2 linked regions of the Frankia alni ACN14a genome follow. The protein of the gene in region 1 interacts with the protein of each later gene in a pairwise test. Links are inferred from orthologs where the notes say so. Each region holds a gene or a part of one and is shown in the gene's direction. Other genes may lie near its edges.

Region 1 (3,398 bases):
CATCGCCGCCGGGGACGGCTTCTCCGTGGTGGGCGGCGGGGACTCCGCCGCCGCCGTGCGCACGCTCGGCATCCCCGAGGACGCCTTCAGCCACATCTCCACCGGCGGCGGGGCGAGCCTGGAGTACCTCGAGGGCAAGACACTGCCCGGCCTCGCGGCGCTCGATGTCTGAGACCGGGAGCGTGTGATGGCACCGCTGGGCCGGGGACGTTCCGAACGGGGCACCGAGAAGGGTAAGAACAGCGTGAGCAAGGACAAGGGCACCGGGCGGCGGACACTGGTGGCCGGCAACTGGAAGATGAACCTCAACCACCTTGAGGCCATCGCGCTGGTGCAGAAGATCGCCTTCGATCTCAAGCCCGCGGAGCTCGAGACCGTCGAGGTCGTCGTCATTCCTCCGTTCACCGACCTGCGCAGCGTCCAGACGCTGGTGGACGGCGACAAGCTCGCGCTCGGCTACGGCGCACAGGACCTCTCCCAGCACGGTTCCGGCGCCCACACCGGCGACATCAGCGGGTCGATGCTGGCCAAGCTCGGCTGCTCCTACGTCGTCGTCGGCCATTCCGAGCGCCGCGCCGACCACCACGAGGACGACGCCCTGGTCGCCGCGAAGGCAAAGGCGGCCTACGCCGCCGGGATCACGCCGATCCTGTGCGTCGGCGAGGTCGAGGAGATCCGCGCGGCCGGCACCCACGTCGAGCACGTGCTGGGCCAGCTCGCCGGGTCGCTCGCCGGGATCACCGCCGAGCAGGCCGCGACGATCGTCATCGCCTACGAGCCGGTGTGGGCGATCGGCACCGGCCGCACGGCGTCCGCCCAGGACGCCCAGGACATGTGCGCCGCCGTGCGCGGGAAGCTCGCCGAGCTCTACGGCGACGCGGCGGCCGCGGGCATCCGCGTCCTCTACGGCGGCTCGGTGAAGGCGGCGAACGCCGGCGAGCTGTTCACCATGCCCGACGTCGACGGCGGGCTTGTCGGCGGGGCCAGCCTCGTCGCCGAGGAGTTCGTCGGCATCGTGCGCAGCGGCCCGCCCGCCTGAGGCAGCCGCACCGAGCCCCGACGGGGCAGTCGCACCGAGAGCCCGGTGGGGGTGAACCCCGCCGGGCTCTCGTCGTCGGGGCGCGGTGCCAGATCTCGACGCGCGCAACGCTCGCCCCCCGGCCGGACCCGGCGGCGCATCGCCCGCACCCGGCGGGGTGCGTCACCACGGTCCGGGCGGGCGGGTGCGGTACCTTGGCGGAACCGTCGAGAATCGGCCGGCCGGGCCGTTCTGTGCGCGGCTGCCCGCCGTACACCCGGTCACGCGCCTGGCCCCTCACGGTGCCGGTTCCGGCGAGGTCTGGCCGGCGCGGGCGGATATTGTCGCATGACGACGTGTGCCGATACCGCCTGCCCCCCGACGGTCGCCGGATCCACCCACGTTGTTGGCAGGCGCAGGTTGCCGAGGAGCAGGAGCTGGTCTGAATGACGGTCGGTCTGTCGATCGCCTTGATCATCGCGAGTATTCTGATGATCCTGCTCGTCTTGTTGCACCGGGCCAAGGGCGGCGGTCTGTCCACCCTGTTCGGTGGGGGAGTGTCCTCGTCGCTCGGGGGTTCCTCCGTCGTGGAGAAGAACCTCGACCGGCTGACCGTCCTGGTCGGGACCGTGTGGTTCGTCTGCATCATCGGTCTCGGTCTGCTGCTGAAGAATTGAACGCCCCGCGTGCGCGCCGGCGCCCCCGCAGGGCGGCGGCATCCCGACTCGCGGCGCTCGCCGCCGTGCTCGCCGTCGCGGTCGCGGCCTGCAGCGGCGGTTCCGGCGGCTCCGGCCGCCTCGCCGCCCCCACCAGCCCCACCCCGACGGCCGCCGCCACGACCCCGCCGGCCGCCAAGCCCGGGGGCACCCTGCGCATCGTCGCCCAGCAGATGCCCAGCGGAGACCCGGGCTGGGCCGACCAGCCCGGCGAGCAGGCCGTGACCCGCCTCGTCACCCGCCAGCTCTACAGCTATCCCGCCGACGCCGACCCGGCGAAGTCGACGGTCCCGCGGCCCGACCTGGCCGCCGGGGCGCCGATCGTCACCGAGGAGGGGCTGGTCTACACCGTCCGGCTGCGGTCGGCGGCCCGCTGGGACACCCCGAACCAGCGGCGGATCACGGCCAACGACGTCGCCCGCGGCCTCAAGCGGCTGTGCGTGCCGCCGGACCCCTCCCCGCTGCGCGGCTACTTCGCCGCGACGGTCGTCGGCTTCCGCGAGTTCTGCACCGAGCTCGCGGCGACCCCGGTCGCGGACGCCGCCGCCTTCGTCGAGAGCAGCACCATCGAGGGGGTGGAGATCGTCGGCGACGACACCGTCGCGTTCCACCTGCTCGCCCCGGTGAATGACTTCGTCGACGTGCTGGCCCTGCCGGCGGCGTCGCCGGTGCCGCTGGAGGCGCTCGCCTACCCGCCCGACTCACCGGAGTACCTGCGCAACCTGGTCTCCGACGGGCCCTACCGGTTCACCATCGCCCCGGACGACGATGCCACGCCGGGCTACCGGCTGGCCCGCAACCCGTCGTGGAGCGCCTCCTCGGACGGCATCCGCCGGGCGCTGCCCGACCACATCACGATCACCGACGGGCTGACCCCCGAACAGATGCAGCAGCAGCTCGAACGCGGCGACGCGGACATGGCGCTCGACGGTGAACTCCCGGCCGGCCGGGCCGCGGAGCTGGCGAAGGCCAAGGATCCGCGCCTCGTCGTCGACCCGGTGGGGTCCACCCTGGCGCTCACGGTGGGCCTCGACGGGCCGTCCGCGGCCGCGCTGCGCGAACCGGTCATCCGCCAGGCGCTGCCGTACTGCGTGGACCGGGTGAGCCTGGCCGCGGCCCTCGGCGGCCCCGAGTTCGCCTCGACCACGGGCGGCCTGCTGCAGGAGCCGATGACCGGCTACCACGACGCCGACCCCTTCCCGAGCCCCGCCGGCCTCGGCGACCCGGCCCGCTGCCGGGAGGCGCTCAGCCAGACTCCCGGCGGCCCCGTCACGGCGCTGTCGCTGCTCACCACGGACAGCGCCACCGACGCGGCAGTCGCCGAGGCGCTGCGCACCGCGTTCGCCCGCGCCGGCGTCCGCCTCGACGTGCGGATCCGCACGGGTGCGCGGTTCGCCGCCGCGGCGAACCAGCCGACCGGCCAGTTCTGGGACCTGGCGCTGTCCACGATCACCCCGGCGTGGTTCGGTGACGCCGGGCGCACGGTCTTCCAGCCGCTGCTGGACGAGGACTGGCTCGGACCGCGGCCCGCCGACGGCGGCTACCGCGATCCGAACGCCTCCCGCCAGCTCGACGCCGCCCTGCGGGCCACCTCGGAGACCACCGCGGCGGCCTCGTGGGGCGCGCTGGAGCAGACGGTCGTCGGCAGCGCCGCGGTGATCCCG
Region 2 (4,178 bases), 3.6 Mb from region 1 along the record:
CGGTCCAGTCCCAGGGCCCCGAAGCCCCAGCGGGTCACGGTCGCCACCGCCTGTGAGGTCACGCCCTGCCCGCGGGCCGGCGCCGCGCACCAGTAGCCGAGTTCGGCGTCGCCCTGCTCGGTGATGTCCACCAGGGCGACAGAGGCGAGCAGCTGCTCGGTCGTGGCGTCGACGACTGCGAACGACGCGCCGGTCCCGTTCGCCCAGGCGGCGGGGGCCTGCCTGGCCACGAAGTCCTCTGCGTGCTGGTGTCCGTAGGGCGTGGGCACCCGCGTCCATCGCCCGATCTCGGGATCCTGGCAGGCCTCGTACACGGCGTCGATGTCATACGGGCGCCACGGGCGCAGATGCAGGCGGCCGGCGGTGATCTCCGCTGGTTCGAGAGACGGCATGTCTCTCCTTTTACCGGCTCCCGGTTCACCGCCGGCACGCGGCGTACCCCCGTCCACCCGCCCGGGCACCCCGCGGGGCCCCCGGACGTTGGAGTGGATGACGCCATCGCGGGGCGCCGGGCCATCGCCCCGTTGTCCTGCTCGTTTGTGTCCACGCAATCCCCGTGCCCGGGCGTCGGCACCCGTCCCCACCTCGTACAGCCCGTTGCCGACCGCGGCTGGAGGAACCGCGTCCGGATGGATGTTGTGGGGGACGGTCCAGGGGCTAGCATCGTGGGGTCGGTGCCTCGCCGACATGCCTGCCGGAGGAGTTTCGCCCGTGGTTCTAGACAAGATCTTGCGTGCCGGCGAGGGCCGGATTCTGCGCAAGCTCAAGGCGATCGCCGAGCAGGTGAACCTGATCGAGGACGACTTCACCGGGCTGTCCGACGGTGAGCTGCGCGGCATGACCGACGAGTTCCGCCAGCGCGTCGCGGAGGGCAAGGAGTCCCTCGACGACCTGCTGCCCGAGGCATTCGCCGCCGTCCGCGAGGCGGCCCGGCGCACGCTCGGCCAGCGGCACTTCGACGTGCAGATCATGGGCGGCGCGGCGCTTCATCTCGGCAACATCGCCGAGATGAAGACCGGTGAGGGCAAGACGCTGGTCTCCACCCTGCCCGCCTACCTGAACGCCCTGGCGGGCAAGGGCGTGCACATCGTCACGGTCAACGACTACCTCGCCCAGCGTGACGCCGAGAACATGGGTCGCGTCCACCGTTTCCTCGGCCTCACCGTCGGGGTGATCCACCCGCAGATGCCGCCCCCGGTCCGTCGCGCCCAGTACGCCTGCGACATCACCTACGGCACGAACAACGAGTTCGGGTTCGACTATCTGCGCGACAACATGGCCTGGAGCGCCGACGAGCTGGTCCAGCGCGGCCACAACTTCGCGGTGGTCGACGAGGTCGACTCGATCCTCATCGACGAGGCCCGCACGCCGTTGATCATCAGTGGCCCGGCGGACAACCCGACCCGCTGGTACACGGAGTTTGCCCGGATCGCCCCCCTGCTGGAGCGCGACGTCGACTACGAGGTCGAAGAGGGCAAGCGGACGGTGGCCATCACCGAGTCCGGCGTGGAGAAGGTCGAGGACCAGCTCGGCATCGAGAATCTGTACGAGTCGGTGAACACGCCGCTCGTGGGCTACCTGAACAACTCGCTGAAGGCCAAGGAGCTCTACAAGCGGGACAAGGACTACATCGTCACCGACGGCGAGGTCCTCATCGTCGACGAGTTCACCGGTCGGGTGCTGCACGGGCGGCGCTACAGCGAGGGAATGCACCAGGCGATCGAGGCCAAGGAAAAGGTCGAGATCAAGCAGGAGAACCAGACCCTCGCGACGATCACCCTGCAGAACTACTTCCGGCTCTACGACAAGCTTTCCGGAATGACCGGTACCGCCATGACCGAGGCGGCCGAGTTCCACCAGATCTACGCCCTCGGCGTGGTGCCGATCCCGACGAACAAGCCGATGATCCGTAACGACCAGCCGGACGTCGTCTACAAGACCGAGATCGCGAAGTTCGACGCCGTGGTCGAGGACATCGCCGAGCGGCACGAGAAGGGCCAGCCGGTCCTGGTCGGCACCACGAGCGTGGAGAAGTCCGAGTACCTGTCCAAGCAGCTCACCAAGCGGGGCGTGCCGCACGAGGTCCTCAACGCCAAGCACCACGAGCGGGAGGCGACCATCATCGCCGAGGCGGGCCGCAAGGGCGCCGTCACGGTGGCGACGAACATGGCCGGCCGCGGTACCGACATCATGCTCGGCGGGAACCCGGAGTTCATCGCCCAGGCCGAGCTGCGTCAGCGCGGGCTCTCGCCGATCGAGACCCCCGAGGACTACGAGGCGGCCTGGCAGGAGGCGCTGGAGAAGGCCCGCCAGTCGGTGAAGACCGAACACGAGGACGTGGTCGAGGCCGGCGGTCTCTACGTGCTCGGCACCGAGCGGCACGAGTCCCGGCGCATCGACAACCAGCTACGTGGTCGTGCCGGCCGGCAGGGCGACCACGGCGAGTCGCGGTTCTACCTCTCCCTGGGCGACGATCTCATGCGGCTGTTCAACGCGGCCGCCGTCGAGGGGATCATGGATCGCCTCAACATCCCCGAGGACGTCCCGATCGAGTCGAAGATCGTGACGCGGGCGATCCGGTCGGCTCAGACCCAGGTCGAGGGCCAGAACTTCGAGATCCGCAAGAACGTCCTCAAGTACGACGAGGTCATGAACAAGCAGCGCACCGTCATCTACGAGGAGCGCCGCAAGGTCCTCGACGGTGCCGACCTGCACGAGCAGGTGCGGCACTTCGTCGACGACACCGTCGAGGGGTACGTGCGCGGTGCCACCGCCGACGGCTACCCGGAGGAGTGGGACCTCGACACCCTGTGGACCGCGCTCGGCCAGCTCTACCCGGTCGGCGTGGAGGCACCGGACACCGACGACCGCGACGGGCTGACCACCGATCACCTGCTGGAGGATGTGCAGGCCGACGCGCAGGAGGCCTACGACCGCCGCGAGCTCGACCTCGGCGAAGGTGCAGACGGCGAGCCGATCATGCGTGAGCTGGAGCGGCGAGTCGTGCTCGCCGTGCTGGACCGCAAGTGGCGCGAGCACCTGTACGAGATGGACTACCTGCAGGAGGGCATCGGCCTGCGGGCGATGGGACAACGCGACCCGCTGGTGGAGTACCAGCGCGAGGGTTTCGACATGTTCCAGACGATGATGGAGGGCATCAAGGAGGAGTCCGTCCGCCTCCTGTTCAACGTCGAGGTCCAGATCGCCGGCCAGGAGACCGAGGCGGCGCCCGCGGAGAACGTCGCCGTCGCTCCGGCGCCCCCCGCGGGAGCCGCCGCCCTGCCCGCCGCGGTCGCGCCCCTGGCCCTGCCGGATGCTGCCGAGGACGACCGGGCGGCCGCGCGCCGGACTCCACCAGAGGTCCCGGCCGCGCCGGCGCCGCCTGCCGCGCCGCCGGTCTTCGTCAAGGGCCTGGAGCCGCGCCGTCCGACCGGCGGGCTCCGTTACACCGCGCCGTCGGTCGACGGCGGCGCCGGACCAGTCACCATCCTGGACTCGGGTGCCGAGTCGCCAGTCGCTGGCGGTGCGGCTCGAGCGGCCCGTGGGCCCGCCGGTGGGTCGGCGGCGGGGGCGAGCGCCCGCCCCGCTCGCAACGCGCCCTGCCCGTGCGGCTCGGGTCGCAAGTACAAGCGGTGCCACGGCGATCCCGCACGGCGCAACGCCGAGGCCGAGTAGGAAACGCGCTACCAGCACTTTCGGTCTCGGCCGTCGGACGGCGGGCAACCCCGCTGCCCGACGGCCGACAAGCCGGCGCCGGGTCGCCGCGCGGTCAGCCGACCTGCAGAGTCGTGACCCGCCACCGGCCGCCGGCGGCCTCCATCCGCAGTGCCAGCGCCGCCGCCCGCGCGCCGCGGCTGATCACCGCCGACACCTCGGCCACGCCGGGTCGCGGTTCGCTCACCCGCACACTGCGCACCTGGCCGCGGCGGCGGCGGTCGCCGAGCTGTGCGGCGATGCGCTCGAGATCGTGCTGAAGTCTGGGCGTCGTCCATCCGGCGAGGTGGGCCACGGGACGCACGCCGCCGAGCGCCTCGACGATGGCCCGGACGACGATCACCGCGGCCTCCCGCGCGGGCGCGGCCGGCCGGCCGGCCGCCGGGCTGCGAGCCGCCCGGCGTCCCGTCGCGGGCAGATCGCTCGAGGGCGGTCCCTGCGCCGGGCCGGCCTCGGTGAAGACC

The links. The genes of interacting proteins can lie anywhere in the genome.
Region 2: the proteins of secG (region 1) and secA interact in binary tests that used the Escherichia coli proteins (3 or more experiments, as listed by UniProt). The link is inferred for Frankia alni ACN14a from one-to-one orthologs.

What each region holds. Positions count from the first base shown.
Region 1 is NC_008278.1:4,972,442-4,975,839, reverse strand. What follows is about bases 368-3,079. They hold secG (preprotein translocase subunit SecG), read left to right. Parts: upstream 368-1,464; coding sequence 1,465-1,695; downstream 1,696-3,079. Other genes in these bases: FRAAL_RS20040 (ABC transporter substrate-binding protein), read left to right, coding at 1,692-3,079; tpiA (triose-phosphate isomerase), read left to right, coding at 368-1,039. Outside these bases: FRAAL_RS20055 (phosphoglycerate kinase), read left to right, coding at 1-172; more of tpiA, read left to right, coding at 188-367; more of FRAAL_RS20040, read left to right, coding at 3,080-3,398. UniProt on the Escherichia coli protein: Subunit of the protein translocation channel SecYEG. Overexpression of some hybrid proteins has been thought to jam the protein secretion apparatus resulting in cell death; while this may be true it also results in FtsH-mediated degradation of SecY.
Region 2 is NC_008278.1:1,407,624-1,411,801, forward strand. What follows is about bases 384-3,875. They hold secA (preprotein translocase subunit SecA), read left to right. Parts: upstream 384-711; coding sequence 712-3,675; downstream 3,676-3,875. Other genes in these bases: FRAAL_RS05715 (GNAT family N-acetyltransferase), read right to left, coding at 384-392; FRAAL_RS05725 (Rv3235 family protein), read right to left, coding at 3,770-3,875. In the rest of the region: more of FRAAL_RS05715, read right to left, coding at 1-383; more of FRAAL_RS05725, read right to left, coding at 3,876-4,178. UniProt on the Escherichia coli protein: Required for protein export, interacts with the SecYEG preprotein conducting channel.